Regions from separate parts of the Pseudomonas sp. YA1 genome, predicted to be linked through region 1. Evidence: predicted binding sites of a transcription regulator. Region 1 holds the regulator's gene; the other holds the start of a gene.

What was found. Region 1 encodes LexA, which represses DNA repair genes until DNA is damaged. Its sites were predicted from a motif close to CTGTNTNNNNANACAG; they were not measured.
Region 2: a site for LexA is predicted at 12,973-12,988, ahead of recN (DNA repair protein RecN). Genes of this name have one in related genera too.

The regions. Positions count from the first base shown of each region.
Region 1 is NZ_JBZWBG010000003.1:95,353-111,229, reverse strand. It holds gene nagZ (beta-N-acetylhexosaminidase) at 1-358, opposite strand, end outside; gene psrA (transcriptional regulator PsrA) at 560-1,261, opposite strand; gene lexA (transcriptional repressor LexA) at 1,493-2,107, shown strand; gene sulA (SOS-induced cell division inhibitor SulA) at 2,119-2,604, shown strand; gene AC4OR5_RS04780 (hypothetical protein) at 2,626-2,859, opposite strand; gene AC4OR5_RS04775 (DUF6586 family protein) at 3,065-3,583, opposite strand; gene topA (type I DNA topoisomerase) at 3,690-6,296, opposite strand; gene AC4OR5_RS04765 (DUF1653 domain-containing protein) at 6,387-6,650, opposite strand; gene fadA (acetyl-CoA C-acyltransferase FadA) at 6,844-8,019, opposite strand; gene fadB (fatty acid oxidation complex subunit alpha FadB) at 8,050-10,197, opposite strand; gene AC4OR5_RS04750 (F0F1-type ATP synthase subunit beta) at 10,625-11,443, shown strand; gene AC4OR5_RS04745 (hypothetical protein) at 11,460-11,894, opposite strand; gene AC4OR5_RS04740 (universal stress protein) at 12,102-12,539, shown strand; gene AC4OR5_RS04735 (DUF6901 family protein) at 12,569-13,255, opposite strand; gene AC4OR5_RS04730 (ATP-binding cassette domain-containing protein) at 13,405-15,327, opposite strand; gene slt (lytic transglycosylase Slt) at 15,553-15,877, shown strand, end outside.
Region 2 is NZ_JBZWBG010000015.1:100,286-116,162, reverse strand. It holds gene ftsH (ATP-dependent zinc metalloprotease FtsH) at 1-785, opposite strand, end outside; gene rlmE (23S rRNA (uridine(2552)-2'-O)-methyltransferase RlmE) at 984-1,607, opposite strand; gene yhbY (ribosome assembly RNA-binding protein YhbY) at 1,702-2,016, shown strand; gene AC4OR5_RS21585 (DUF4149 domain-containing protein) at 2,057-2,464, opposite strand; gene greA (transcription elongation factor GreA) at 2,475-2,951, opposite strand; gene carB (carbamoyl-phosphate synthase large subunit) at 2,948-6,169, opposite strand; gene leuE (leucine efflux protein LeuE) at 6,189-6,839, opposite strand; gene carA (glutamine-hydrolyzing carbamoyl-phosphate synthase small subunit) at 6,851-7,987, opposite strand; gene dapB (4-hydroxy-tetrahydrodipicolinate reductase) at 8,170-8,976, opposite strand; gene dnaJ (molecular chaperone DnaJ) at 9,033-10,166, opposite strand; gene dnaK (molecular chaperone DnaK) at 10,282-12,195, opposite strand; gene grpE (nucleotide exchange factor GrpE) at 12,285-12,845, opposite strand; gene recN (DNA repair protein RecN) at 13,013-14,689, shown strand; gene fur (ferric iron uptake transcriptional regulator) at 14,759-15,163, opposite strand; gene AC4OR5_RS21530 (outer membrane protein assembly factor BamE) at 15,261-15,791, shown strand; gene AC4OR5_RS21525 (RnfH family protein) at 15,859-15,877, opposite strand, start outside.

The DNA of each region.
Region 1 (15,877 bases):
GATCCAGCACCGGCGCGAAACTCAGGTCGAGGCCGACCGCCTGCACCTCGGTCGCCATCAACCAGCCACAGTGCTCGGCCAGCTCTTCGGCATTGGGGTTGTCGGCGATCGCGCGCATCGCCGGCAGGCGCACGAATCCCTGGCGCAGGCGCTGCACGCGCCCTCCTTCCTGGTCGACGGCCAGCAACAGGTCGGGACGGATGGCGCGAATGGCCGCACACAGTTCGCGAACCTGGGCAGGATGCTCGATGTTGCGAGCGAAGATGATCAGCCCGCCCACCTCGGGGTGGCGCAGGATTTGGCGGTCCTCGGCGGTCAGCCAGGTGCCGCCGATGTCGAGCATCAGAGAGCCTTGCATGAAGAGTCCTATGGCCTGGAAATCAGCGAAGCCCGCCGTCACGGGCCTCAGACAGCGCACACTGTACTGCACCCGGCAGAAAGACTTAAGCCCCGAGGCAGTACCGCGCGCCTGCCAATGGAGCCGGCCCGGCGCATGGAGTTCCGCCCGGAGCACAGAGAAAGGAGAAAGGAAAACGGCGCCCTCGGGCGCCGTCTGCGATCAGGCCTTGGCGGGCGTCTTGTTCCGCGGGCGCAGTTGCGCCCCGGCCAGCAGCGGATCGTCGATGCCGCTCTCGGCGCGCATGCCGGCGGCGAAGAACGGCACCATCAGGTGCATCACCTGCTCGGTGGAAGTGTTCACGCCGAAATCGGTTTCCGCCATCGCCCGCAGGGCCTTGATCCCCGACATGCTGAAGGCGGCCGCGCCGAGCATGAAGTGCACGCGCCAGAACAGCTCGATGGGCGGCAGCTTCGGCGCCGCCTCGTTGACCAGCAGCATGTAGCGCCGGAAGACCTTGCCGTAGACCTCTTCCAGGTACTTGCGCAGGTGCCCCTGGCTCTGGCTGAAGGCCAGGCCGAGCAAGCGCATGAAGATCGACAGGTCGTTGCCGCTGCGCGGCTTCACCGCCATCGCCTGGGACACCAGCAGGTGCAGGAGGTCCTCCAGGGTGGCGTGCTGGGCCTCGGGCTTGGCCTGGCGACGATCCAGCTCCTTTTCCAGGCTGGCGCAGAATGGCCCGAGGAAGCGCGAGAACACCGCCTGGATCAGCGCCTTCTTCGAACCGAAGTGATAATTCACCGCCGCCAGGTTGACCCCGGCCTTGCTGGTGATCAGACGCAACGAGGTTTCGGCGAAGCCTTTTTCCGCGAACAACTGTTCCGCCGCATCGAGAATGCGTTCGACGGTTTCCGACTGGGCCATGGTTTCTCCGCCTGACAAACACTTGTTTGAAACATACGTTTCAGCCACATCCCTTGTCAAGCGGCAGATGACGCACCAGTCAGGAAAATTACAGAGAAGTCCCGAAAAACGGAAGCAAGACACTGGCCAACTTCATCGTGACGCAGGACGAAATGTCATGCGGAAAATCATTGCCACGCCTCACTCACTGTATATAATCCCAGTCACTGGATAAAAACACAGAGCGACGACATGCAGAAGCTGACGCCCCGCCAAGCCGAGATCCTCTCCTTCATCAAGCGCTGCCTGGAAGACCACGGCTTTCCGCCGACCCGGGCGGAAATCGCCCAGGAACTCGGCTTCAAGTCGCCGAACGCCGCCGAGGAGCACCTCAAGGCGCTGGCACGCAAGGGCGCCATCGAAATGACTCCGGGCGCCTCTCGCGGCATCCGCATTCCCGGCTTCGAACCGCATGCCGCCAACGACGATGAGGGCCTGCCGGTGATCGGACGGGTCGCCGCCGGCGCACCGATCCTCGCCGAACAGAACATCGAGGAATCCTGCCGGATCAATCCCGCCTTCTTCAATCCTCGCGCCGACTACCTGTTGCGCGTGCGCGGCATGAGCATGAAGGACATCGGCATCCTCGACGGCGACCTGCTGGCCGTCCACGTCACCCGCGAAGCGCGCAACGGCCAGGTGGTGGTCGCGCGGATCGGCGAGGAGGTCACGGTGAAACGCTTCAAGCGCGAAGGCAGCAAGGTCTGGCTGCTGGCGGAAAACCCTGAGTTCGCTCCGATCGAAGTCGATCTGAAGGAGCAGGAACTGATCATCGAAGGCTTGAGCGTCGGCGTGATCCGACGCTGACAGGAGATACCATGCAGACCTCCCACTCGCTGCCCAGCGCCCAGTTGCCACTGTTCCAGGAAGCGTTCTGGGCCAGCAACGGCGCTCCCTTGCTCGACGATGTCATCGACAGCCCTTCCAGCGCCTCCATCGAGGAACCCGCTGCCTTTAGCGAACTTTCGCTCAGCGGCCTGCCGGGGCACTGCCTGACCCTGCTCGCACCGATTCTCCGCGAGCTCAGCGAGGAACAGGATGCCCGCTGGCTGACCCTGATCGCTCCGCCGGCGAGCCTGACCCATGAATGGCTGCGCCGCGCCGGCCTGAACCGCGAGCGCATCCTGCTACTGCAGGCAAAGGACAACGCCGCTGCCCTGGCGCTCAGTTGCGAGGCCTTGCGCCTGGGCCGCAGCCACACCGTGGTCAGTTGGCTGGAACCGCTGAGCCGGGCGGCGCGCAAGCAACTGTCCCGCGCCGCCCAACTGGGCCAAGCACAGAGCCTGAATATTCGTCTGGGTTGAAAAAACGGCGGGGGACAGCGTTCAGTGCAGGACGCGGGGGCCTTCGTCGTGTTCCATCTCGCCCTCGGCAAGACGACCGGCCATTTGCACGCCGACATTGAACATGGCCTTGGCCACTTCGACATGCTGGCCTTGCAGGAAATTCTTCGCGTCCCCGGAGAACTCCAGGGTCACCAACGCCTCCTCGTCATCGGCGCGACGCAGCACGATGCGCCCGTCGGGCATTTCTACGATTTCAAGGAAGGATGTTGGCATGACAGACGCTCTCTACGAAGACGCGACATTGTAACAGCCCATCCAGTGCATCCCTAGCCCGCATCCGCCTTCCGGTTCCGCTCTCGCGCCTGTAACGGCGGTTCCAGAGCGCCCGGACGGCATCCGCTAAATTTTTTTGCTGGCAAATCAACCGAGTGGAACGGTAGGAAAATTTCCTACCGCTGATCGGCGAATGACGACGGCGTTACAGCTCCGTCAGGCTCTCGCGAAAACGCAGGACCAATTGCTTCAGCGACTGCCGCCATTCCTCGAGGGTTTCGCGAGAAAGCAAGGGGGCGTCTTCGTCGATACTCACGGCAACGATCAACGGTGTGCTGGGGTCGATCTTCGCTGCCTTGGTCGGTCGCGGCGGCAGGAACAGCTCGGAGTAGGCGCCCAGCAACTGGCCCAGCCAGGTTTCCGGCTGCGACGCCAACTCCACCAGCTCAGCCAGCTCGGGGCTGGGCGCGGCCGCCAGCACTTCGGCATTCAGCAATGCATCCACGCGAGGAGCGGCAGCCTGCGGCAGACGGTAGTAACCGGCGATCTCATGGCATACACCGAGCACTGCGCCATAAAGGTGGAACAGCGCCGACTCGCGCTCCCCCTGGATGATCGCCTGGGCATTCATCGCCCGCTCGGCATCGGCTCGCTTCCAGGCCTCCAGAGCCAACCCGGCGAAATACAGCTTCTGGTTGGTGCGGGTATAAAGCTCTTGGGCCATGCCGGTACTCCCGGTTAAAACTGCAAGGAATGCGGAGCGCAGGCCAGGTCAGCGCCCGGCCTTCGCGCAGTATAAGCGCGCCCCATGCAAGCGGGCGCGCCATCCATCAGCGCTTGTCTTCGACCTTCCACTTGCCGCCATCGTAGAAGGCGCGCCAGCCGGTGGGCTTGCCATCGACCTCGGACTGCACGTATTGCTCCTTGGTCTTGCGGCTGAAACGGATCACCGCGGGACGGCCGTCCGGGTCTTTCTGCGGGGCGTCGCAGAGGTAATGGTACTTGGGATCCAGCTCGGCCTTGTGCGGGATGATCTCGCTCACCAACGGCGCGCGGGTCTCGCGGTTCTTCGGGAACTGGCTGGCGGCCAGGAACATGCCCGAAGCGCCGTCGCGCAGCACGTAGATATCGTCCACCTTCTCGCACTTCAATTCAGGCATGCGGATGGCGTCCATTTTCGGCGGCGCCGCCTCGCCATTCTTCAGCAGCTTGCGGGTGTTCTTGCAGGTTGGATTGGTGCAACCGAAGAACTTGCCGAAACGGCCGGTCTTCAACTGCATCTCGCTGCCACACTTGTCGCATTCCAGGCTCGGCCCTTCGTAGCCCTTGATCCGGTACTGGCCTTCCTCGATCTCGTAGCCCGGACAGTCGGGGTTGTTGCCGCAGATATGCAGCTTGTGTTTCTCGTCCAGCAGGTAGGCGTCCATCGCGGTACTGCAGATCGGGCAGCGATGCTTGCCACGCAACACCCGCGACTCGGACTCGCCCTCGTCGTCCGCGGCGATCTCGTCGCCGGGAATCAGGTTGACGGTCGCCTTGCAACGTTCCTTCGGCGGCAGGCTGTAGCCCGAGCAGCCGAGGAACACGCCGGTGGAGGCGGTACGAATCATCATCGGCCGGCCGCACTCGCGGCAGGGAATGTTGGTCAGGGTCGGCTGGTTGGCGCGCATCCCCTTCTCGCTGACTTCGGCCACCTCGAGCTTCTTCTTGAAATCGCCGTAGAACTCGTCGAGCAGGTGCTTCCAGTCGCGCTCGCCCTGGGCCACGTCGTCGAGATGCTCCTCCATCCCGGCGGTGAAACCGTAGTCCATCAGGTTGGCGAAGCTCTCGTTGAGCCGATCGGTGACGATGTCGCCCATCTTCTCCGCATAGAAGCGGCGGTTGTGGGTGGTTACGTAGCCGCGCTCCTGGATGGTGGAGATGATCGCCGCGTAGGTCGAGGGGCGGCCGATACCGCGCTTCTCCAGCTCCTTGACCAGGCTCGCTTCGGAGTAGCGCGCCGGCGGCTTGGTGAAGTGCTGGCTCGGATCGAGCTTGATCAGCTTGAGGTTCTCGCCTTCCTTCATTTCCGGCAGGACGTCGTCCTCGCCCGGCTTGCTCTGCTGCGGCAGTACCCGGGTATAACCGTCGAACTTGAGGATGCGGCCCTTGGCGCGCAGTTCGAAATCGCCGGCGGTGACGCTCACGCTGGTCGAGAGGTATTCGGCCGGGGTCATCTGGCACGCCACGAACTGACGCCAGATCAGGTCGTACAGGCGCTCGGCGTCGCGCTCCATGCCGGACAGCTGGGTCGGCTTGAGGTTGACGTCGGAAGGACGGATCGCCTCGTGCGCTTCCTGGGCGCCCTCCTTGCTCGAGTAGACGTTGGCCTTGCCCGGCAGGTACTTCTGGCCGAACTCGTCTTCGATGAAACCGCGGACCATGCCAATGGCATCGGCCGACAGGTTGGTCGAGTCGGTACGCATGTAGGTGATGTAGCCGGCCTCGTAGAGACGCTGGGCCATCATCATGGTCTTCTTCACCCCGAAGCCCAGGCGGTTGCTCGCCGCCTGCTGCAGGGTGGAAGTGATGAACGGTGCCGAGGGTCGGCTGGAGGTCGGCCGGTCCTCGCGCTTGGCGACGCTATAGGCCGACGCCTTGAGCTTTTCCAGGGCCGCCATGGCCTGGGCTTCGTTGAGCGGCTTGAAGGCCTCGCCCTTCTCGCGGGTAACCTCGAAGCGCACGTTGGCGCCCTTGGCGGTACCGAGGTCGGCATGCACCTCCCAGTACTCTTCCGGGACGAAGGCGCGGATCTCGCGTTCGCGCTCCACCACCAGCTTCACCGCCACCGACTGCACGCGGCCGGCGGACAACCCGCGGGCAATCTTCTGCCAGAGCAGCGGCGAGACCATGTAGCCGACCACGCGATCGAGGAAACGCCGCGCCTGCTGGGCGTTCACCCGGTTGATATCGAGCTCGCCGGGCTGGGAGAAGGCCTCCTGGATGGCCTTCTTGGTGATTTCGTTGAATACCACGCGCTTGTAGCGGCTTTCGTCACCGCCGATGGCTTCCCGCAGGTGCCAGGCGATGGCCTCCCCTTCGCGGTCCAAGTCGGTCGCGAGATAGACGGTGTCGGCGTCCTTGGCCAGGCGGCGCAGCTCGTCGATGACCTTTTCCTTGCCGGGCAGGATCTCGTACTTGGCCTTCCAGCCATGCTCGGGGTCGACCCCCATGCGCGAAACCAGTTGGCGCCTGGCCTTCTCCTTCGGTGACAGCGCCGGCGCCTCGGAGGCGCTCTTGCGGCCCTTGGCCGCCGGCTCCTTGGAACTCGACGAACCACTGGTGGGCAGGTCACGGATGTGGCCGATGCTCGACTTCACCACGTACTGGCTACCCAGGTACTTGTTGATGGTCTTGGCCTTGGCCGGGGATTCCACGATGACCAGCGATTTACCCATGGATCGGAAGGTTCCTGCGTCGAAAAGATGAATATAAAGAAGGGAGCGACTAGCGCGGCACCGCTATATATAGTGGCGAACGAGCCAAGGTCAAGCGCGGTCTTCCCCGCCGGGAGCTTTCTGCAAGCCCAGGGGATCGGCATCGGGACTCACTAGGACGAAGCGCGGCACCCACTCGCCATCGACCTCCACGGCCTCGGTGAACATCTCCAGCGGACGCACCCAGAGACCGAATTCGCCGTACAGCGCCTGGTAGATCACCAGCGCCTCTTCCGTCTCCGAATGCCGCGCGACACCCAGGACCCGGTAGTTCTGTCCCTTGTAATGACGATAGAGCCCAGCCTGCAGGTCCATGTTCCTTACCTTGTCTCGAAAATCGGAAAACAACGGCACAATGCCGACATACAACAGCCCGGTATAGGCACGGATCGCACAATAGGCAAACCCGCGCTCCCGGGGCGTCATTCGCTCGATGCAGCCGGAAACGACTGACACTAAAAAACGAAAGCCGGGGCACGAGGCCCCGGCTTTCCCCTTCTACGAACGCTTAGACGCGCTCGAAGACGGTGGTGATACCCTGTCCCAGGCCCACGCACATGGTGGACACGCCAAGGGTACCGCCGTTCTGCTTCATCACGTTCAACAGGGTGCCGGAAATGCGTGCACCGGAGCAACCGAACGGGTGACCCAGGGCAATGGCGCCGCCGTGGAGGTTGACCTTCTCGTCCATCTTGTCGAGCAGCTTGAGGTCCTTCAGCACCGGCAGGGCCTGGGCGGCGAAGGCTTCGTTGAGTTCGACGAAATCGATGTCGGCGATGGTCAGGCCGGCGCGCTTGAGCGCCTTGTTGGTCGACGGCACCGGGCCGTAGCCCATGATCGCCGGGTCGACACCCGCCACGGCCATGGAGCGGATCACCGCCATCGGCTGGATGCCCAGGTCCTGGGCGCGCTGGGCCGACATCACGATCATGCAGGAGGCACCGTCGGTGATCTGCGAGGAGGTCCCCGCGGTCACGGTGCCGCCTTTCGGATTGAACGCCGGCTTCAACTCGGCCAGGGTCTCGACGGTGGTTTCCGGACGAATGGTCTCGTCGAAGTCGAAGACTTTCAGGAAACCGTTCTCGTCATACCCTTCCATCGGGATGATCTCGTCCTTGAACTTGCCTTCCTGGGTGGCCTTCCAGGCCAGTTGGTGCGAACGCGCGCCGAACTTGTCCTGCGCCTCACGGCTGATACCGTGCATCTTGCCGAGCATTTCCGCGGTCAGGCCCATCATGCCCGAGGCCTTGGCGGCGTACAGGGACAGGTGCGGGTTCGGGTCGACGCCATGCATCATGCCGACGTGGCCCATGTGCTCCACGCCGCCGATGACGAATACATCGCCATTGCCGGTCTGGATCGCCTGGGCGGCGGTGTGCAGCGCGCTCATCGACGAACCGCACAGGCGGCTGACGGTCTGCGCGGCGCTGGTGTGCGGGATCTGGGTCATCAGCGACGCCATGCGCGCGATGTTCCAGCCCTGTTCCAGGGTCTGGTTGACGCAGCCCCAGATCACGTCTTCCACTTCGGCCGGGTCGACCTTCGGGTTACGCTCCAGCAGCTTGCTGATCAGGTGCGCCGACATGGTCTCGGCGCGGGTGTTGCGGTGCATGCCACCCTTGGAACGACCCATCGGGGTGCGGCCGAAGTCGACAATGACGACGTCTCTCGGATTCAGGCTCATAAATTCACTCTCGCTCTAGTCGTTCCGCGATTAACCGAAGAATTTCTGACCGTTCTTGGCCATTTCACGCAGCTTCGCGGTCGGGTGGTACAGCGCGCCCAGCTCGGCGTACTTGTCGGCCAGGGCCACGAACTCGGCGACACCGATCGAATCGATGTAGCGCAGAGCACCACCACGGAAGGGCGGGAAGCCGATGCCGTAGATCAGGCCCATATCGGCCTCGGCAGCGGTCTCGACGATGCCGTCTTCCAGGCAACGCACGGTTTCCAGGCACAGCGGGATCATCATGAAGTTGACGATGTCCTCGTCGGTCACTTCGCGCTGCTCGACCACGATCGGCTTGAGCACTTCGTAGGCCTGCGGATCGGTGACCTTCTTCGGCTTGCCGCGCTTGTCGGTCTCGTAGGCGTAGAAGCCCTTGCCGTTCTTCTGGCCCAGGCGGTTGGCCTCGTACATCACGTCGACGGCGGTCTTGCCCTCGACCGCCATGCGGTCCGGGAAGCCCTCGGCCATGACGTCGCGGCCATGGTGGCCGGTGTCGATGCCGACCACGTCGGACAGGTAGGCCGGGCCCATGGGCCAGCCGAACTTCTCCATCACCTTGTCGATGCGCACGAAGTCGACGCCGAAGCTCAGCAGCTTGGCGAAGCCGCCGAAGTACGGGAACAGCACGCGGTTGACCAGGAAGCCGGGGCAATCGTTGACCACGATCGGGCTCTTGCCCATCTTCTTGGCGTAGGCGACGGTGGTGGCGATGGCGGTTTCACCGGTCTTCTCGCCACGGATCACTTCCACCAGCGGCATCATGTGCACCGGGTTGAAGAAATGCATGCCGCAGAAGTTTTCCGGACGCTTCAGCGCCTGGGCCAGCAGGCTGATGGAGATGGTCGAGGTGTTGGAGGCGATGATCGCGTCTTCCTTCACCGCGCCTTCCACTTCGGCGAGCACGGCTTGCTTGACCTTGGGGTTCTCGACGACGGCTTCGACGACGATGTCGACGTTGCCGAAGTCGCCATAGGACATGGTCGGACGGATGCCATTGAGCGCCTCGGCCATCTTCGCCGGGGTCAGGCGACCCTTCTCGACGCGCTTGCCGAGCAGCTTGGCGGCCTCGTTCAGGCCCATCTGGATACCCTCTTCGCGGATATCCTTCATCAGGATCGGGGTGCCCTTGAGCGCCGACTGATAGGCGATGCCGCCGCCCATGATGCCGGCGCCGAGCACGGCGGCCAGTTTCACGTCCTTGGCGACTTCGTCGTATTTCTTGGCTTTCTTCTTCAGTTCCTGGTCATTCAGGAACAGGCCGATCAGGCTCTGCGCGACCGAGGTCTTGGCCAGCTTGACGAAGCCGGCGGCTTCGACTTCCAGCGCCTTGTCGCGGCCGAAGTTGGCGGCCTTCTGGATGCTCTTGATGGCTTCCACCGGCGCCGGGTAGTTCGGACCGGCCTGGCCGGCGACGAAGCCCTTGGCGGTTTCGAAGGCCATCATCTGCTCGATTGCATTCAGCTTCAGCTTTTCCAGCTTCGGCTGGCGCCGTGCCTTGTGGTCCAGCTCGCCGGCGACGGCGCGCTTGGCCAGGTCGAGGGCAGCGGCCTGCAGTTGCTCGGGAGCGACCACGGCGTCGACGGCGCCGACTTTCAGGGCGTCCTCGGCCTTGTTTTCCTTGCCCGAGGCGATCCACTCGACGGCGTTATCGCAGCCGATCAGGCGCGGCAGGCGGACGGTGCCGCCGAAGCCCGGGTAGATGCCCAGCTTGACTTCCGGCAGGCCGACCTTGGCGGTCGCGCTCATCACGCGGAAGTCCGCGGCCAGGCACATCTCCAGGCCGCCGCCGAGGGCGATGCCGTTGATCGCGGCAACGGTGGGTACGTCCAGGTCTTCGAAGTCGCTGAAGATCTTGTTGGCTTCGAGGTTGCCCGCCATCAGTTCCTCGTCGGGCAGCTGGAAGTTGTCAACGAACTCGGTGATGTCGGCACCAACGATGAACACGTCCTTGCCGCTGGTCACGATCACGCCCTTGACCGATGCATCGGCCTTGATCGCATCGACTGCCGCACGCAACTCACTGAGGGTGAGACGGTTGAACTTGTTGACGGACTCGCCCTTGAGATCGAAATTCAACTCGACGATGCCGCCCTCAAGAGGCTTAACCGTGATGGCTTTACCTTGGTAAATCATCAACTGATCTCCACGCTATTATGGAAGCTTGAACTTACACATCGGACGCCGTGTCGGGACCCTTTCGGCAACCGCCGAGCATAGTCCCAAACCCTTCGGCACACCCGCCGACGCGATAACCGGGTCTCTATTGTCGAGGCCTGCGCGAGGCAAACGCTCGATTCATACGCCCGTTTGACTTGGGTGCGCACACATTCCGGCAAAAGCCGGGAATTGTCAATCAGCCATCCGGAAAACACCTGCCCTCCTCCAGGCCCTCTGCGCAGGGCCATTCAGCCAGCCTCTGTCGGACCATTCAGATGTTCGATGATCGGCGCCGTGGGCGCTTGTCCCGGTGCGGAAAGGCAGGCTAGAGTCGCCGCAGATCGCCATGCATGATCGGCCACGGGCCGTTACAAAAGAACAACAAGAAGGCCTCCAGGGCCACATGGAGATGGAACCCATGATCTGCCGTCCGTTCACTCTTTGTCTGGCCCTGCTCGGCCTGCTCAGCCTGCCCGTCTTCGCGGCAGGGACCGCCGATGACCTGCTCGCCCTGCACCAGATGCGGCTCGCCACGCAGAAATCCCTGAACGCCTTCTTCATGTACGTCGGCCAGGAAGGCGATCAACGCTACGCCAGCCTGATCGAAAGCTCGGCGCAGACGGCGGAAGCCCGCCTGCAGCGACTCGACGGCGTGAACGGCAGCGAATCCCGGCGCCTGCTGGGCCAGCTTCGCGAGCAATGGCGGGACTATGCGCAAGACCTCGACAAGCTGACCGGCGCGGTGCGCAACAAGGGCTACAGCGACCTCCAACCGGTCGCCGACCTGGCACGGCGCAACCAGCAACTGATGGACCTCGGCGGCCAGTTGTATCGCAGCCTGCAATGGGAAAACGCCGCCACGGTGCCGACGCTCACCGAGCAGAGCCGCGAACAGAGCCTGCTGATGCAGGACATTGCCCTGGACTATGCCTCGCGCAACGCGTCGGTGGGCGCCAGCTTCTTCGGCGGCGGCGAGGAGCGTCCACTGGACGACCTGGCCAGCCGCTTTTCGGTCAACCTGTTGAAGCTGCAGCAGGCGCCGCAGAACGACGAGGAGATCGCCAGGGCGCTGCGCAGCGTGGCGATCAAGTGGCACTACATCGAGAAGTCCCTGCGCAACTACAACCAGAACAGCGTGCCGTTCCTGGTCAACAAGAATGCAGACCGGATCATCGATGGCCTGGAGAAGGTCGCCGCGCTGTATGCCGCGCGCAACCAATGAACCTCGGCGCGCCGCCTCAGGCGCGCTGGCGGAGAAACTCGGCGATGCGCCCGAGGTCGGCGCTATCGCCGCGCTCGCCCCAATACAGGGCAAGGAACTGGGCGGTCGCCTCCACCTTGTAGACATCCCCGGGGAGGCTGCGCAGGGCGTCCAGCAACTCATCGTCCGCGCACGGCTCGCGCCACTGGTTCAGCCACTGGCCCGGGGTATTCTGCCAATAGCACCAGGCCTCCCGGCCGCGTCGGCGCGGGCAGTGGAACTGCGCGCAGGACGTCGGCGGAGCGCTCTCGAGCCAATGCGGCCAATCCTGGCGCGCGAGCTGCATGGCCAGGCCGAGACGGCGCGCCTCGAGGCGCAGGGCCATCTTGCCGCGCTGCCTGTTGGACGGCATCAGCCAGGCCAGGGGACTGAGCATGACAGCCAGCAGCAGAATCACCAGCCAAGTGGTCATAAGGAACGGACACTCGAAAAACGGTTAAGGCATTTGCCTCGATCCGCGCGCACAGGCAGGATCGGTCGCAGTCGCCAAGGGAGGCGCAGTTTACAGGCGAATGCGGCCACGGCGGAGCAGCTTTTTGCCCAGCGCAACGGAACAGGTTCCACGCGCGGCGCGAAAGTCCATAATGAAAACACTATCCCCTTCTGGGAGGAGACGTTCATGCCCTATCAACACATTCTGGTCGCCGTCGACCTGACCGACGAATGCGACCCGGTGATGAAGCGTGCGGCGGCCCTGGCCACCAGCAACCAGGCCCGCCTCTCGGTGGTGCATGTGGTCGAGCCCATGGCCATGGCTTTCGGCGGGGACGTGCCGATGGACCTGTCGATGTTGCAGCAGCAGCAGTTCGACCAGGCCCGTGAACGCCTGGATGCCTTCGCCGTGCGCTATCCGGACCTCGGCAGCGAGCAGCGCCACCTGGTCTACGGGCAACCACGCCAGGAAATCCACCGCCTCGCCGCGGAGCAGGCCTGCGACCTGATCGTGGTCGGCAGCCACGGTCGCCACGGCCTGGCGCTGCTGCTCGGTTCCACTGCCAACGACGTGCTGCACGGCGCGCCCTGCGACGTGCTCGCGGTGCACCTGAAGAAAGCCTGATCTCTCCCCGCTCGGCCGGGGCCTGCGCCTCAGCCGAGCGTTTCCTCGGCGCTCATCACCAGCGGGCGGATCTTCTGCAACTGGGTTTCCAGCGAATAGCTGATGCTCGATGACAGCGAGAAGAAGGTCAGGAACGCCTTCAGGTTGGAATCGCTGACACAGGTGTCGTGGATTCGCTGCCAGAACGCCTGGTTGACCAGTTGCAACTGCTGGAACAGCCGCACCAACCCTTTCAGTTCCCAATCGGCATGCCGCCCCTCGCGGAAGTTGAAGTACTGGCGCATCAGGTACAGCGGCACCACCCGCAGCACGAACTCCTGGTTGCTGGCGAACGGCAGGTGCTGCATGGCCATCGGCCTCAGCGGCGCCAGCAGCGGACAGGCGCTGCTGGCCATGATCAAGCCGATCAGCGCGCGCAGTCCTTCCTCCAGGCCCGCCTGCTTGATGTACTCGCGCTCCGGCGTGCGCACGCAGATGCCGGCCTTGCGGAACGCCGGCAGGTTGCGGAAATCCTCGATCACCCCATGCAGGTCGACCGCCGCCGGACAATGGCTGTAGCGTTCGCGATCGAGCGGGCAGTTGCTGCAGCGATTGTGCTCCAGGCGCGTCCAGCGCGGCGCCGCGGAGGCCGCCTGCGGGTCGTAGTGCCGCTCCAGCTCGATGCGATAGTTGAGCTGATGCTGGTCGTCCAGCGTGATGCGGTACTCGATTGCCATGGACTGATCCTTTCTCGGGAGACGGCCGGCCCGTCAATGACGCCAGCCAGAGGGACCGACGGAGGACTGCACCCACCGCCGGCAAGGCCCGCAAGGATCATCGAGATGAGCCGCTATCACATTGATGCAGCTCACTTTTTCGAAATGGATCAGTCTTCCAGTTCGGCCCAGCGCTCGAGCAAGGCATCGAGTTCCTGCTGCAACGCATCCAGCCGCGCCAGGGTTTCGCGCTGCTCGTCCTGCGGGCGCAGATAGAAATCCTGCTGCGCGATGGTTTCCTGGACACCCGCCAGCTCCGCCTCGACCGCGTCGATCTGCCCGGGCAAGGCCTCCAGCTCGCGCTGCAACTTGTAGCTGAGCTTTTTCTTCGCCGGCGCCTCGCTCGGCGCCGCGGCAGCCGGAACGGATTCGGCGGCGGGCGCCAACGCGGTATTCAGCTCGGCCTTGCCGCTCTTCGACTCGCTCACGCCGAGCAGGCGCGGCGTGCCCCCTTGGCGCAGCCAGTCCTGGTAGCCGCCGACGAATTCGCGAACCTTGCCCTCGCCCTCGAAGACCAGGGTGCTGGTCACCACGTTGTCGAGGAAGGCCCGATCGTGGCTGACCATCAGCACGGTGCCCTGGAAGCCGAGCAGGACTTCCTCCAGCAGTTCCAGGGTTTCCACGTCGAGGTCGTTGGTCGGTTCGTCGAGCACCAGCAGGTTGGCCGGCTTGCTGAACAGCTTGGCCAGCAGCAGGCGCGCGCGCTCGCCGCCGGACAACGCCTTCACCGGGGTGCGGGCGCGCTGCGGACTGAACAGGAAGTCGCCGAGATAGCTGAGCACATGCCGGTTCTGGCCGTCGATGGTGATGAACTCGCGGCCTTCGGAGATATTGTCGATCACCGTCTGCTCGGGTTCGAGCTGATGGCGCAACTGGTCGAAGTAGGCCACTTCCAGCTTGGTGCCCACCTCGATCTTGCCCGAGGTCGGCTGCAGGTCGCCAAGCAGCAGCTTGAGCAAGGTGGTCTTGCCGGTCCCGTTGGCGCCGAGCAGGCCGATACGGTCGCCGCGCTGCAGGACCATGGAGAAGTCGCGTACCAGCGGCTGGCCGCCGGGATGGGCGAAGCTGACGTGCTCCACCACGATCACCTGCTTGCCGGACTTGTCCGCGCTTTCCAGCTGGAAGCTGGCCTTGCCCTGGCGCTCGCGGCGCTCGGCGCGTTCGCGACGCATTTCCTTCAGTGCCCGAACCCGCCCTTCGTTGCGCGTGCGGCGGGCCTTGATGCCCTGGCGGATCCACACTTCTTCCTGGGCCAGGCGCTTGTCGAACAATGCGTTGGCAGCTTCTTCGGCGGCCAATTGCTGTTCCTTGTGCACCAGGAAACTGGCGTAGTCGCCGTTCCAGTCGATCAGGTGGCCACGATCCAGCTCGAGGATGCGGGTCGCCAGGGATTGCAGGAAGGCGCGGTCGTGGGTAATGAACAGCACCGCGCCGTTGAAGCCCAGCAGCGCTTCCTCGAGCCAGGCGATGGCGCCGATGTCCAGGTGGTTGGTCGGTTCGTCCAGCAGCAGCAGGTCCGGCTCGGCGACCAGCGCCTGGGCCAGCAGCACGCGCCGACGCCAGCCGCCGGAGAGTTCGGCGAGGGTCTTGTCGGCCGGCAACTGCAGGCGGCTGAGGGTGCTGTCCACCAGTTGCTGCAGGCGCCAGCCATCGCGCGCCTCGAGTTCCTGCTGGACCCGCGAGAGGCGCGCCAGGTCGTCGTCGGTATGGATGTTCAGGCTCAGGTGGTGGTACTCGGCGAGCAGCTTGCCGACTTCCGCCAGGCCTTCGGCCACCACGTCGAACACTGTCCGTTCGTCGGCACGCGGCAGTTCCTGGGGCAATTCGCCGATCTTCAGCGCCGGTGCGCGCCAGACTTCGCCGTCGTCGGCCTGCTGTTCGCCCTTGACCACCTTGAACAGGCTGGACTTGCCGGTACCGTTGCGTCCGATCACGCAGACCCGCTCGCCACGGCCGATCTGCCACGACACCTTGTCCAGCAAGGGAGTGGTGCCAAAGGCAAGGGATACATCGGTGAACTTGAGCAGGGTCATGGGCGCCTCCGGAAACAGGGCGCGCATTTTACGCCGGATAGGCATCGGAAGGCACGGCGCTTTCACCGCCATGCCGCAACGGCTAAGCTTAGGCGAGCCATCCGCCCGGCTTCGGGCGCGCCCCGCGACAGCGGTCGCGCGCCGGTCCCGCGAGCGGTCGAAACGCCCGTAGGCAGCCGTTGCGGACCTGCCGACGTTACCCGACATCACCTGCCCGGATAAGTCATGCGCGGTCGCCTGTTCACTCTCGTTTCCTGCCTTTTGCTCAGTATTTCCTCCGTCGACGCGGTCCACGCCGCTTCCCTGACCGAACAACGCCGTCTCTACGACCAGGCCAAGGCCGCCCTGGCCAAGGGCAACAGCGCGCCCTACATGGCCTCGCGCAGCGCCCTGCGCGATTACCCGCTGGAACCCTACCTAGCCTACGACGAGCTGACCCACCGGCTGAAGACCGCCAGCAACGAGGAGGTCGAGCGCTTCCTCACCGAACACGGCGACCTGCCGCAGATCGGCTGGCTGAAACTGCGCTGGCTGCGCCTGCTGGCCGATC
Region 2 (15,877 bases), on a different contig from region 1:
CGATGGCGGCCGACGGCGTCGATCTCGTCGATGAAGATGATGCACGGCGCGTGCTTCTTGGCCTGGTCGAACATGTCGCGGACACGGGAGGCGCCCACGCCGACGAACATCTCGACGAAGTCGGAACCGGAAATGGTGAAGAACGGCACCTTGGCTTCGCCGGCAATGGCCTTGGCCAGCAGGGTCTTGCCGGTGCCGGGCGGGCCGACCATCAGCACGCCACGCGGGATACGGCCGCCCAGGCGCTGGAACTTGCCCGGATCGCGAAGGAACTCGACCAGCTCGCTGACCTCCTCCTTGGCCTCGTCGCAGCCGGCGACGTCAGCGAAGGTGGTCTTGACCTGGTCCTCGGACAGCAGGCGCGCCTTGCTCTTGCCGAAGCTCATCGGGCCGCCGCGACCGCCGCCGCCGCCCTGCATCTGGCGCATGAAGAACATGAACACGGCGATGATCACCAGGATCGGGAAGCTGGCGACCAGCAACTGGGTCCAGATGCTCTGCTGTTCGGGCTGCTTGCCCTCGACCACGACGTTGTTGTTGACCAGGTCGCCGATCAGGCCGTTGTCCTGGATCGCCGGGCGGATGGTCTTGAAGGTATCGCCGTCGCTACGCTTGCCGGTGATGACATAGCCATCCACGGTCACTCGCTCGACCTTGCCATCCTTGACCTGCTGGATGAAGTCCGAGTAGTTCAGCGTCTGTGGCTCGCTCGGGCTCGAGAAATTGTTCATCACGGTCACCAGTACCGCCGCGATGATCAGCCACAGAATCAGATTCTTTGCCATGTCGTTCAATTGACTACCCTCTGAAGCCGGCTCCGTCCTGGAAACCGCTTCACACGACGGCCAGACTCCTTCCGGCCAAAAGTACTACACAAGCGCCCGCGCACGCAGGCGTTGTCTGTAACCCTTTATGAACCCTCGCCCGTCCCGGCACAACAGGTCATCGACCAATAGACAGGCTATAGGGTCAATCATTCCAGTCTATTCCCCGCGAAAGCCGCGTGCGAGCAGATACTGTTCCCGCGAACGATCACGCGACGACAGGGGCTTGCGCATCTGTACCTTGTCGAACATTTCCCGGGCCTGCTTGTGGTACTGGTCGAAACCTTCGCCCTGGAAGATCTTGATCAGGAAATCGCCGCCCGGTCGCAGCACACGGCCGGCCAGGTCCAGCGCCAGTTCGCAGAGATACATGGCGCGCGGCTGGTCGGCGGCCCGCACTCCACTCATATTGGGGGCCATATCGGAAATCACAAGGTCTACCGGATGATCGCCGATCGCCTCGAGGATCCGCGCGAACACCGCGTCCTCGGTGAAGTCGCCCTGGATGAAGGTGACGTCGGGGATGCTGTCCATCTCGAGGATGTCCGAAGCGATCAGCCGGCCACGGTCGCCGATCACCCGGCTGGTGACCTGCGACCACCCGCCCGGCGCGGCGCCCAGGTCGACCACGGTCATGCCCGGACGCAGGATGCGGTCCTTCTCCTGGATCTCCAGCAGCTTGTAGCTGGCACGCGAGCGATAGCCATCGCGCTGGGCCATCTTCACGTAGGGATCGTCGAAATGTTCTTTCAGCCAACGCTGGCTGGTTTTGGAGCGGGCCACGGAATACCTCTTCGGGCACCCCCGGTCGGCGGGGGCAGCATCACTTGGACTAAAACTGGGGTAAAATAGACGACTTTTTCCCAGGGGTCTGATTATGGCGCTCACTCAAGAGCAGAAGAAACAGTTCAAATCTATCGGTCACCACCTGAAACCGGTATTGATCGTAGCCGAGAACGGCTTGACCGAAGGCGTTCTCGCCGAACTCGAGCGCGCACTCAACGATCACGAACTGATCAAGGTGAAACTGGCGCTGGCCGAGCGCGACGATCGCCGCGCCCTGCTCGACGAACTCTGCGCGCAGTCACGCAGCGACCTGGTGCAAAGCATCGGCAAGATGGCGCTGGTCTATCGGAAGAACCCGAAGCCGAACAAGAATCTCTCGAACATCAGCCGTTTCGCCGGCATCTGATGCCCCATCCAACCAAGGTCGGGAAACATCCCGGCCTGGTTCAGACGCCTTCCTCGTCCCGCCCCGGTACCGGCTGCAACACCAGCAGCAGGCCACACATCGCCACCGCCAGGTAGTTGAACAGCAGCCAGCGCACCGCCTCGGGCGCCAGCCCACGCACCAGGAAATACACCAGGCAGAGCAGCGCGACGGCGAGCAACAACTGACCGCGAAGGTCTCGCCAAAGGCTCCTCGGCCCGTGGCTCGACACCAACACCAGCGCCTGCAGCACCGCACAGAATCCGGCGAAGCCGATCAGCAGCGGCGTCAACGCCGCGGCTACGGTTTCCACCAGCAGCGGCGCCAGTCCGGTCTTGGCCAATGCAGGCAGGACCACGAACTGCAGCAACCAGAGGCCGCCGACCCAGAACGTCTGGGCCAGCAGCCAACTGATCGCGCCTGCGCGCAACGGGGCGCGCTTAGATATGGCGAACCTCGACGATCTCGTACTCGACGTCGCCGCCCGGGGTTCTCACCAGCACGGCATCGCCTTCGGTCTTGCCGATCAGCGCACGGGCGATCGGCGAATTCACCGAGATCTTGCCACCCTTGATATCCGCCTCGTCGTCGCCGACGATCTGGTAGGTCACAGTCTCGTCGGTCTCGACGTTGGCGATGTCGACGGTGGTGCCGAAGATCACCTTGCCGCTGTGCGGGATGGCGGTGACATCGATGACCTGGGCGTTGGACAGCTTGGCCTCGATGTCGCGGATACGCGCCTCGACCATGCCCTGCTGTTCGCGCGCCGCATGGTACTCGGCGTTTTCCTTGAGGTCGCCCAGTTCACGCGCTTCGGCGATGGCCTGGCTGATCTGCGGGCGCAGCACGCCCTTCAGGTGTTTCACTTCTTCTTCCAGGGCGCGGGCGCCCTGGACGGTCATGGGGAACTTGCTCATGCCTTGATTCCTGCGTGGAGATCCTGCAGGCGCCGAACGGTCTTCTCGGGACCGAACTTGAGCGCCTCACAGATCGCCTGCCCACCCGCAATGGTGGTGGTGCAGCAGATCTTGTGCTGCAGGGCGTTTCGACGAATGGAGTAGGAGTCAGCGATGGACTGCCGGCCCTCGGTGGTGTTGATGATCAGGGTGACCTCGTCGTTCTTAATCATGTCCACCACGTGCGGGCGACCTTCGGTCACCTTGTTCACGCGACGCACCGGCAGGCCCGCAGCCTCGATGACACGCGCGGTACCGGCGGTGGCTACCACTTCGAAGCCCAGCGCGACCAGGTCGCCAGCCACCTGGGCGGCGAACGGCTTGTCGTCTTCGCGGACACTGATGAAGGCGCAACCGGCGGTCGGGAGGATCTCGCTGGCCCCCAACTGAGCCTTGGCAAAGGCTTCGGCAAAGCTATCACCGACGCCCATCACTTCACCAGTGGACTTCATTTCCGGGCCGAGGATCGGATCGACGCCGGGGAACTTGGCGAACGGGAACACCGCTTCCTTGACGCTGAAGAACGGCGGGATGATTTCCTGGGTGAAGCCGACCTCGGCCAGGGTCTTGCCGGCCATGACGCGGGCGGCGACCTTGGCCAGCGACTCGCCGACGCACTTGGAGACGAACGGCACGGTACGCGAGGCGCGCGGGTTGACCTCGATGACGAAGATATCCTCGCCTTGCACCGCCATCTGCACGTTCATCAGGCCGACCACGCCAAGCTCCAGGGCCATTTTCTTGACCTGCTCGCGGATCTCGTCCTGGATGTGCTGCGGCAGCGAGTACGGCGGCAGCGAACAGGCGGAGTCGCCGGAGTGAACGCCAGCCTGCTCGATATGCTGCATGATCGCGCCGATCACCACGATCTCGCCGTCGCATACCGCGTCGATGTCGACTTCGATGGCGCAGTTGAGGAAGTGGTCGAGCAGCACCGGGCTGTCGTTGGAAACCTGCACCGCCTCGCGCATGTAGCGCTTGAGTTCTTCTTCCTGGTAGACGATTTCCATCGCCCGCCCGCCCAGCACGTAGGACGGGCGTACCACCAGCGGATAACCGATGGCCTTGGACGCGGCCAGGGCCTCGTCTTCGCTGCGCGCGGTGGCGTTGGCCGGCTGGCGCAGGTTCAGGCGCTGGACCATCTGCTGGAAGCGCTCGCGGTCTTCGGCACGGTCGATGGCGTCCGGGCTGGTGCCGATGATCGGCACGCCGGCCTCTTCGAGGGCGCGGCAGAGCTTCAGCGGGGTCTGGCCGCCGTACTGGACGATCACGCCCTTGGGCTGCTCGACGCGGACGATCTCAAGGACGTCCTCGAGGGTCACCGGCTCGAAGTACAGGCGGTCGGAGGTGTCGTAGTCGGTGGAGACGGTTTCCGGGTTGCAGTTGACCATGATGGTCTCGTAGCCGTCTTCGCGCATCGCCAGCGCCGCGTGCACGCAGCAGTAGTCGAACTCGATGCCCTGGCCGATGCGGTTCGGACCGCCGCCGAGGATCATGATCTTCTCGCGGCTCGACGGGTTGGCCTCGCACTCTTCCTCGTAGGTCGAATACATGTAGGCGGTGTCGGTGGCGAACTCGGCGGCGCAGGTATCGACACGCTTGTAGACCGGCAGCACCTTCAGCTTGTGGCGATGGCTGCGCAGGTTCTTCTCGGTGACGCCTAGCAGCTTGGCCAGGCGCGCGTCGGAGAAGCCCTTGCGCTTGAGCTTGTACATCAGCTCGCGATCGATGGAGGACAGGCCGAGGGTCTTGACCTTCTCCTCGTCCTTGACCAGGTCCTCGATCTGCACCAGGAACCATTCGTCGATGCGGGTCAGCTCGAACACTTCCTCGACGCTCTTGCCGGCGCGGAAGGCATCGGCGACGTACCAGACACGCTCGGCGCTGGGCACGGTCAGCTCGCGCTTGAGGATGCTGTCGGCCTCCGGGTCGTTCAGGTCGAGCTTCGGATCGAAGCCGGTGGCGCCGACTTCCAGGCCGCGCAAGGCTTTCTGCACCGACTCCTGGAAGGTCCGGCCGATGGCCATGACTTCGCCGACCGACTTCATCTGGGTGGTCAGGCGGGCATCGGCTTTCGGGAACTTCTCGAAGGCGAAGCGCGGGATCTTGGTCACCACGTAGTCGATGGCCGGCTCGAACGACGCCGGGGTGCGACCGCCGGTGATGTCGTTCTGCAGTTCGTCGAGGGTGTAGCCGACCGCCAGCTTGGCGGCGATCTTGGCGATCGGGAAACCGGTGGCCTTGGAGGCCAGGGCCGAGGAGCGGGAAACCCGCGGATTCATCTCGATCACCACCATGCGCCCGGTGTTCGGGCAGATGCCGAACTGCACGTTGGAACCGCCGGTTTCCACGCCGATCTCGCGCAATACCGCCAGCGAGGCGTTGCGCATGATCTGGTATTCCTTGTCGGTCAGGGTCTGCGCCGGTGCCACGGTGATCGAGTCACCGGTGTGCACGCCCATCGGGTCGAAGTTCTCGATGGAGCAGACGATGATGCAGTTGTCCTTCTTGTCGCGGACCACCTCCATCTCGTATTCCTTCCAGCCGATCAGCGACTCGTCGATCAGCAGCTCGTTGGTCGGCGACAGGTCGAGGCCACGGGCGCAGATCTCTTCGAACTCTTCACGGTTGTAGGCGATACCGCCGCCGGTGCCGCCCATGGTGAAGGACGGACGGATGATGCAGGGGAAGCCGACCTGCTCGAGCACGCCGTAGGCCTCCTCCATGCTGTGGGCGATGCCCGAGCGCGGACAGGCCAGGCCGATATCCTTCATCGCCTTGTCGAAGCGCGAGCGGTCCTCGGCCTTGTCGATGGTATCGGCATTGGCGCCGATCATCTCCACGCCGAACTTCTCCAGCACGCCGTGGCGCTCCAGGTCCAGGGCGCAGTTCAAAGCAGTCTGGCCGCCCATGGTCGGCAGCAGCGCGTCGGGGCGTTCCTTCTCGATGATCTTGGCCACGGTGGCCCACTTGATCGGCTCGATGTAGGTCGCGTCGGCCATCGCCGGGTCGGTCATGATGGTCGCGGGGTTGGAGTTCACCAGGATGACGCGGTAGCCCTCCTCGCGCAGGGCCTTGCAGGCCTGGGCGCCGGAGTAGTCGAATTCGCAGGCCTGGCCAATCACGATGGGGCCGGCACCGAGGATCAGGATGCTCTTTATGTCTGTACGTTTTGGCATGGGACTCTCGTTGCAATAATCAGGACAGGGTTGCGGTGGCCAGCTTCACACCAAAGCCGACGAACAGGGCGCCGACGCCCGAAGTGGCGCCGGCAGCCAACCGTTGCCGCCGGCGGAACCAGGCCGCCAGCCGCACACCGGTGAAAATCAGGAAGCTCAGGTAAAGGGCGCTGACCAGTTCCAGGATCACCGCCAGCACCAGGAACGACAGGCCCGGATAGGCATAGCCGGGATCGACGAACTGGATGAAGAAGGAGATGAAAAACAGGATCGCCTTGGGATTCGACAGGCTGAGCAGCAGCGCCTTGCGGAACGGCTGGTGGACATCCACCTGTTCGGCCTGCGCCGCCGTCGCCTCGGGATTGCGCAGCTTGCGCCAGGCGCCCCGCAGCATGCCGACGCCGAGATAGAACAGGTAGGCCGCACCGAGGTACTTCAGGCCGATGAACAGCATCGGCTCGGCCTTCAGCAGGGAGGCCACGCCGAGGGCCGACAGCAGCATCAGCACCGCGTCGCCGAGGAACACGCCGCAGGCGGCCCGGTAGCCGGTCGCCACGCCACGCTGGGCCGAAGTCGCGAGGACGAACAACGAGTTCGGTCCGGGCAACAGGATCACGAAAACCACACCCAGCACGTAGGTCCAGAAATCGGTTATCCCCAGGGTCGGCATGGCTCTGCTCCTCAGCGACGCTCGGCCATCGCCGAGATGAAGCGGTCGAACAGCGGGGCGACGTCATGCGGACCGGGGCTCGCCTCGGGGTGGCCCTGGAAGCTGAAAGCGACCTTGTCGGTGCGCTCGATACCCTGCAGGGTACCGTCGAACAGCGACTTGTGAGTGGCTCGCAGGTTGTCCGGCAGGGTGCTCTCGTCGACCGCGAAACCGTGGTTCTGGCTGGTGATCATCACCACGCCGCTGTCCAGGTCCTGCACCGGGTGGTTGGCGCCGTGGTGCCCGTGGCCCATCTTCAGGGTCTTGGCGCCAGAGGCCAGGGCCAGCAACTGATGGCCGAGGCAGATGCCGAACACCGGGATCTCGGTATCGAGGAATTCGCGGATCGCCTGGATCGCGTAGTCGCACGGTTCGGGGTCGCCGGGGCCGTTGGAAAGGAAGATGCCGTCAGGGTTCAGCGCCAGCACTTCGCTGGCCGGTGTCTGCGCCGGCACCACGGTCAGGCGGCAGCCGCGCGCCACCAGCATGCGTAGGATGTTCAGCTTGACGCCGTAGTCGTAGGCCACCACGTGATACGGCAGTTCACCGGCCGGGATCTCCGGGTGACTGTCGCTTTCCAGGTTCCAGACGCTGGAGCGCCACTCGTAGCGCTCGGCGGTGGTGACCTCCTTGGCCAGGTCCATGCCCTTCAGGCCGGGGAAGGCGCGAGCCAGCTCCAGCGCGCGTTCCTCGGTAGCGTCGGCACCGGCCAGGATGCAGCCGTTCTGCGAACCCTTCTCGCGGAGGATGCGGGTCAGGCGACGGGTATCGATGCCGGCGATGGCGACGGTGCCGTTGGCTTTCAGGTAGTCAGGCAGCGACTGCTTGCTGCGCCAGTTGCTGGCGATCAGCGGCAGGTCGCGGATGATCAGGCCGGCGGCCCAGACGCGGTTGGCCTCGGCGTCTTCCGGGGTGGTACCGGTATTGCCGATGTGCGGGTAGGTCAGGGTGACGATCTGCTGGGCGTAGGAAGGATCGGTAAGGATTTCCTGGTAGCCGGTCATGGCGGTGTTGAACACCACCTCGCCAACGGTCTGGCCGTCGGCACCGATGGCTTCACCGCGAAAAATGCTGCCGTCGGCAAGTGCAAGTATGGCTGGCTTAGTCAAGAAGACCTCCCGTAAATCAAGCCTGACTGGTCGCGCAGGTGTAAAAAAGCGGGATGACACCGTGAAGAGTCATCCCGCTTTTTTTCGATTCATGCTGCGCTGCTTTTAGTGGACACACTAAAGCTGTAGTTTACAGAATCGCGACATTCCGGTCCACCAATAAGACGACGTGCGGCAGCGTCTCAGCGTAGACCGAGCACATCCTGCATGTCGTACAGGCCGTTCTCCTTGCCCTCCAGCCACAGCGCCGCACGCACCGCGCCACGGGCAAAGGTCATGCGGCTGGAAGCCTTGTGGGTGATCTCCACGCGCTCGCCCTCGGCGGCGAACAGCACGGTGTGGTCGCCCACCACGTCGCCGGCGCGCACGGTGGCGAAGCCGATGGTTTCCCGCGCCCGCGCGCCGGTCTGCCCCTCACGTCCGTAGACCGCCACTTCCTGGAGGTCCCGGCCGAGCGCCTGGGCTACCACCTCGCCCATGCGCAAGGCGGTGCCGGACGGCGCATCGACCTTGTGCCGGTGATGGGCCTCGATGATCTCGATATCCACTTCGTCGCCCAGCACCCGTGCCGCGGTATCCAGAAGCTTCAGGCAAAGGTTCACGCCGACGCTGAAGTTGGCAGCGAAGACGATCGGGATATCCTTCGCCGCCTCGGCCAGCAGCAGCTTCTCGTCGGCGCTGAAGCCGGTGGTGCCGATGACCATCGCGCGGCGCGCCTTGCGGCACTGCTCGATGTTCTTCAGGGTTACGGAGGGATGGGTGAAGTCGATCAGGACGTCGAACTCCTCGCAGACCTTGCCCAGGTCCCCGGACAGCGGCACGCCGATCCGGCCGAGACCGGCCAGCTCGCCGGCGTCCGCCCCCACCAGGGTGCTATCCGGACGATCCACCGCCGCCGTCAGCCCGGCGGCACCGCCGGTCTGCTGAACGGCCTCGATCAGGTTCTTGCCCATGCGCCCGGCGGCGCCCACTACGGCTATACGTCGCATAAAACCACTCCACGCAGAACCCGGACGCGGCGGTCAGGCCGCGCCCATGGCTTTGTTTATAGGTCGTCGAAGAAACGCTTCATGCCTTCGAACCAGCCACTGGCCTTGGGCGAATGCGAGGTGTCGCTCTGCAACGACTTGCGGAACTCCTCGAGCAGCTCGCGCTGGCGCTTGTCCAGGTTCACCGGGGTTTCCACCACCACCTTGCACATCAGGTCGCCGGCGCCGCCGCCGCGCACCGGGGCCACGCCCTTGCCGCGCAGGCGGAACAGCTTGCCGGTCTGGGTGCTTTCCGGAATCTTCAGCTTGACCCGGCCATCCAGGGTCGGCACTTCCAGCTCGCCACCCAACGCAGCGTCGGCGAAACTGATCGGCACTTCGCAGTACAGATGCTTGCCGTCGCGCTGGAAGATCGGGTGCTCGCGCACATTGACCACCACGTACAGGTCGCCCGCCGGACCACCCATGCTGCCGGCCTCGCCTTCGCCGGTGAGGCGGATGCGGTCGCCGGTGTCGACGCCGGCCGGCACCTTCACCGACAGAGTCTTCTGCTCTTCCACGCGCCCCTGGCCATGGCAGGAGCCACAGGGATCGGAAATCATCTTGCCGGTGCCGTGGCAGCGCGGACAGGTCTGCTGGACCGAGAAGAAGCCCTGCTGCATGCGCACCTGGCCGATACCGCCGCAAGTGGTGCAGGTGACCGGTGTGGTGCCGGGCTTGGCGCCGCTGCCGTTGCAGGTCTTGCAACCGACCAGGGTCGGCACGCGGATGGTGACGGTGGTGCCGCGTACCGCCTCTTCCAGGTCGAGGTCCAGTGTGTAGCGCAGGTCCGCGCCGCGCTGCGCGCCGCCGCGCGAGCCACCGCGGGCGCCGCCGCCACCGAAGAAATCGCTGAACACATCGCCGAAGATGTCGGAGAAGCTCGCCCCGCCGAAACCGGCGCCAGCGCCCCCACCCATGTTCGGATCGACGCCGGCATGGCCGTACTGGTCGTAGGCCGCCCGCTTGCTGGCATCGGAGAGGACCTCGTAGGCCTCGTTGGCCTCCTTGAACTTGTCCTCGGCTTCCTTGTCGCCAGGATTGCGGTCCGGGTGGTATTTCATCGCCAGGCGACGGTAGGCCTTCTTCAGGTCCGCCTCGCTGGCGCCACGCTCAACCCCCAGAACCTCGTAAAAGTCTCGTTTCGCCATAACCTTTCCGTCTCAATTAAGGACCCTCCAGACACGCCAACGCGGGAGCAGGCTCCCGCGTGGCGGATCATGCGTACCGGCCTGGCCGGCACGCGGGGCAGAAGCAAGCCGGGGCTTACTTGTTGTCCTTGACCTCTTCGAACTCGGCGTCCACCACGTCGTCAGCGGCTTTCGCCTGCTCGCCCTGGGGAGCGTCTTCGCCCTGCTGGGCCTGTTCGGCGTACATCTTCTGCGCCAGCGGGGTGGAAGCCTGGGACAGAGCGTTCATCTTGGCCTCGATCTCGGCCTTGTCGTCGCCCTTCACCGCCGCTTCCAGCTCGCCCAGCGCCTTCTCGATGGTCGCCTTGTCCTCGGCGGTGGCCTTGTCGCCCGCCTCGGTGATCATCTTGCGGGTCGCGTGGACCAGCGCGTCGCCCTGGTTGCGAGCGGCAGCCAGTTCCTCGAACTTGCGGTCCTCCTCGGCGTTCGCCTCGGCATCGCGGACCATCTGCTGGATCTCATCCTCGGACAGGCCGGAGGATGCCTTGATCACGATGGACTGCTGCTTGCCGGTGGCCTTGTCCTTCGCCGAGACGTGCAGGATGCCGTTGGCATCGATATCGAAGGTCACCTCGATCTGCGGCACGCCGCGCGGAGCCGGCGGAATGTCGGCCAGGTCGAACTTGCCCAGCGACTTGTTCTGCGCGGCCTGCTTGCGCTCGCCCTGCAGCACGTGGATGGTCACCGCGCCCTGGTTGTCGTCGGCGGTGGAGAACACCTGCGACTTCTTGGTCGGGATGGTGGTGTTCTTCTCGATCAGACCGGTCATCACGCCGCCCAGGGTCTCGATGCCGAGGGTCAGCGGAGTCACGTCGAGCAGCAGCACGTCCTTCACGTCGCCGGCCAGGACCGCACCCTGGATGGCGGCACCGACAGCCACGGCTTCGTCCGGGTTGACGTCCTTGCGCGCTTCCTTGCCGAAGAACTCGGCAACGGTCTTCTGTACCAGCGGCATGCGGGTCTGGCCGCCGACCAGGATCACTTCATGGATATCGGAAACATCCAGGCCGGCATCCTTCAGCGCGGTGCGGCACGGCTCGATGGTGCGCTGCACCAGGTCTTCGACCAGGGACTCCAGCTTGGCGCGGGAAACCTTGACGTTCAGGTGCTTCGGACCGCTCGCGTCGGCAGTCACGTACGGCAGGTTGACGTCGGTCTGCTGGGTCGAGGACAGCTCGATCTTGGCTTTCTCGGCCGCTTCCTTCAGACGCTGCATGGCCAGCGGGTCGCCCTTCAGGTTGATGCCGCTTTCCTTCTTGAACTCGTCGACGAGGTAGTCGATCAGGCGGATGTCGAAGTCTTCGCCGCCGAGGAAGGTGTCGCCGTTGGTGGCCAGCACTTCGAACTGGTGCTCGCCGTCGACTTCGGCGATCTCGATCACCGACACGTCGAAGGTACCGCCGCCCAGGTCATAGACGATCACGGTGTGGTCGCCCTTGGCCTTGTCCAGGCCGTAGGCCAGCGCCGCCGCGGTCGGCTCGTTGATGATCCGCTTGACGTCGAGGCCGGCGATGCGGCCGGCGTCCTTGGTGGCCTGGCGCTGGCTGTCGTTGAAGTAGGCCGGAACGGTGATCACCGCTTCGGTGACCGGCTCGCCGAGGTAGTCTTCGGCGGTCTTCTTCATTTTCTTCAGCACTTCGGCGGAAATCTGCGGAGGCGCCATCTTCTGGCCCTTCACTTCCACCCAGGCGTCGCCGTTGTCGGCCTTGACGATGCTGTACGGCACCATCTGGATGTCTTTCTGTACCACGTTCTCTTCGAAGCGACGGCCGATCAGGCGCTTCACCGCATACAGGGTGTTCTGCGGGTTGGTGACCGCCTGGCGCTTGGCCGGCTGGCCCACCAGGGTTTCGCCATCGTTGGTGTAGGCGATGATCGAGGGGGTGGTACGCGCGCCCTCGGCGTTCTCGATGACCTTGACGTTACCGTTCTCCAGGATAGCCACGCAGGAGTTGGTGGTACCCAGGTCGATGCCAATGATTTTGCCCATATTCACTCTCCAGAAACTTTGATTCCGTGCGACCCGCCCGTGGGTCTCGTGCTCGGTTGACTACCCAGATGGGGTCGTCGCGTCGAATTTCAAGCCTGCTCGTCGATGGAAGGCGGGGTTTCCGCCGGCGCCTTGCTGACCACCACCATCGCCGGACGCAGCAGGCGGCCGTTGAGCAGGTAGCCTTTCTGGAACACCTTGAGGACACTGCCCGGCTCGGCCGAAGCGCTTTCCTGCATGGCCATCGCCTGGTGCTGCTCGGGGTTGAAAGGCTCGCCTTCCGGGTTCAGCGCCTCCACCTGGTAGCGGCGCAGGGTGTCGTCGAACATCTTCAGGGTCAGTTCCATCCCTTCGCGCATCGGCTTGATCGCCTCGTCGTTGGGATCGGACATCTCCAGGCCGCGCTCGAGGGTGTCGACCACCGCCAGCAGGTCGCCGGCGAATTTCTCCAGCGCGAACTTGTGCGCCTTCTCGACATCCTGCTCCGCACGCCGGCGTACGTTCTGCAGATCCGCGACCATGCGCAGCGCCTGGTCCTGGGCGGCAGCCAGCTGCTCCTCCAGCTCCTGCACGCGGGCGGTCAGGTCCTCGGCGGCGCCGGTGGGCTGCTCGGGGGTCTGTTGATCCAGGGTCTGCTGTTCGTCAGCCATGCCACTCTCCTTCAAAAATAAGCTGGCAAATACAAGGCGAACGCATAAGTTCGCAACGTTGCCGGCTATATGGGGACGGCTTTCCACGGTTCAAGGGGCGAGCGGCAATTGCCAGCCGGAAAAAATACTGTATAAATAACCAGACAAAACCCACGGAGCCGCCCGCCATGCTGGTTCACCTGTCCGTTCACAACTACGCCATCGTCGAGCACCTGGATCTCGAACTCGCTACCGGCATGAGCGTGATCACCGGCGAAACCGGCGCGGGCAAGTCGATCATGCTCGACGCCCTCGGCCTTACCCTCGGCGACCGCGCCGACAGCGGCGCGGTACGTCCCGGAGCGGACAAGGCCGACATTCTCGCCAGCTTCGACGTCAGCGCCATCGCCGAGGCCCGCGACTGGCTCGCCGAGCGCGACCTGGAACAGGACGGTCCGTGCATCCTGCGCCGGGTGATCACTGCCGAAGGTCGCTCGCGTGCCTACATCAACGGCACGCCCTGCCCTCTGGGCGACCTGAAGAGCCTGGGCGAACTGCTGATCGACATCCATAGCCAGCACGAGCACCAGTCGCTGCTGAAGAGCGAGACCCACCGGCGCCTGCTCGACGAGTACGCCGGCTGCCAGGAGCTGGCGCGCCAGGTGCAGCTCGCCGCGCAACGCTGGAAGCAGACCAGCCAGGAACTCGAACGCCTGTCGCGTAGCGGCGACGAACAGCGCGCCCGCCACCAGTTGCTCAGTTACCAGCTGGAAGAACTGGAAAACCTGTCCCTCGGCGAAAACGAACTGGAAAGCCTGGAACAGGAGCAGAAGACCCTGAGCAACGCCGAAAGCCTGCTCGCCGCCTGCCGCCAAGTCGTGGAAATGTGCAGCGAGAGCGATGCCGGCAACGTCCTTTCCGCGCTCAATGCCAGCCTCAGCCGCCTGACCTCGTTCAGCGGCCAGCCCGCCGCCCTCGGCGAAGCGGTCAACCTGTTGTCCAGCGCGCAGATCCAGGTCGAGGAGGCGATCGGCGAACTGAACCGCTTCGTCGACCACTTCGATGCCGATCCCAATCGCCAGCAGCAGGTCGAGGAGCGCCTGGACGTCATTTATTCCCTGGCGCGCAAGCACCGGGTACAGCCCGCCGAACTGGCCGACCTGCAGCAGCGCCTGTTCGACGAACTGGAGGCGCTGAACGCCGACGACGAAGCGGTCGGACGCCTGGGCGACGAGCTGGCCGCCTACGCCCGGCATTACCAGGAAAAAGCCGACGAACTGAGCCGCCTGCGCCAGGCCGCGGCCGCACCTCTTGCCGCCAGCGTGGAACAGGAGATGCAGCGCCTGGGCATGCCCGGAGGGCGCTTCGCCATCGTCCTGCATCCCGGCGACAGCGCCGAGCCGCAAGCCAACGGACTGGAAAGCGTGGAGTTCCTGGTCAGCGCCAACCCCGGGCAGCCGTTGAAAGGGCTGGCCAAGGTCGCCTCGGGCGGCGAACTGTCGCGGATCAGCCTGGCGATCCAGGTGATCACGGCACAGACCTCGCGCATCCCCACCCTGGTCTTCGACGAAGTCGACGTCGGCATCGGCGGCCCCACCGCCGAAGTGGTCGGACAGTTGCTGCGTCGCCTCGGCGAACGCGGCCAGGTCCTCACCGTGACCCACTTGCCGCAGGTCGCCGCCCAGGGCCACCAGCACCTGTTCGTGCACAAGGAACGCGGCAGCAGCGAAACCCGCACGGCGGTCGCCACCCTGAACAAGGCCCAGCGGATCGAGGAGATCGCCCGCATGCTCGGCGGCGTCGACCTGACCAAGGAATCCCTGGCCCACGCGAAGAAACTGGTCAACCTGGCCGCCCAGAACTGAACGTTCCTTCAATGGAAAATGAAAACGGCGACCCCAGGGTCGCCGTTTTCGCATGGTACCGTTGCGCGACTACTTCTTCTTGCGCACGTAGAGCACCAGATTGTGATCGACCAGCTCGAAGCCGCGCTCGCGGACGATTTCCTTCTGGCGCTTCTCGATTTCCGCGTCCATGAACTCGATCACCTCGCCGGTATCGACGCAGACCATGTGGTCGTGGTGGCCGCTATCGGCGAGCTCGAACACGGCATGGCCGCCATCGAAGTTGTGACGCACCACCAGGCCGGCGGCCTCGAACTGGGTCAGCACCCGATAGACGGTTGCCAGGCCCACGTCCTCGCCTGCTTCCATCAGCGCCTTGTACACGTCTTCGGCGCTCATGTGGCGTTGCTCGGCCGAGTCGAGCATCTGCAGGATCTTGACCCGCGGCAGGGTCACTTTAAGGCCGGCTTTTCGAAGTTCGCTATTTTCAACCATGTCTGCTTTCTCAGCGCGGGATGTTTCGCAGTATCCCGGAATACGGGTATGATCGGGCTTTTATTTGCCCAGCCAAGATAGTGGAAGTCGCTCACCGATGCAAAACGCCAAGCTCATGCTGACCTGTCTCGCTTTCGCGGGGCTTGCCGCACTCGCCGGTTGCTCGTTTCCTGGCGTCTATAAAATCGACATCCAGCAAGGCAACGTCGTAACGCAGGACATGATAGACCAGTTGCGTCCCGGAATGACCCGACGCCAAGTGCGGTTTATCATGGGCAACCCGCTGATCGTCGATACCTTCCACGCCAATCGTTGGGACTACCTCTACAGCATCCAGCCGGGCGGCGGTCGTCGCCAGCAGGAACGCGTCAGCCTGTTCTTCAACGACAGCGACCAACTGGCCGGCCTGAACGGCGACTTCATGCCCGGCGTCAGCCGCGACGAAGCGATCCTCGGCAAGGAAGGCAGCACCACCGTCACCCAGCCGGCCGACCAGCAGAAACCGGAAGAGCAGAAGGAAGAGCCGCCGAAACCGGGCTCCACCCTGGAACAGCTCCAGCGCGAAGTGGACGAAGCCCAGCCGGTACCGGTTCCGACCCCCGAACCTTTGGACCCCAGCCCGCAATGACGGCTGGCGTTCCACGAAAAAGCCCGGCATTCGCCGGGCTTTTTCATTTCCGCAGGAAACCCCACGGCTAACCGCCTTCGCGCTCG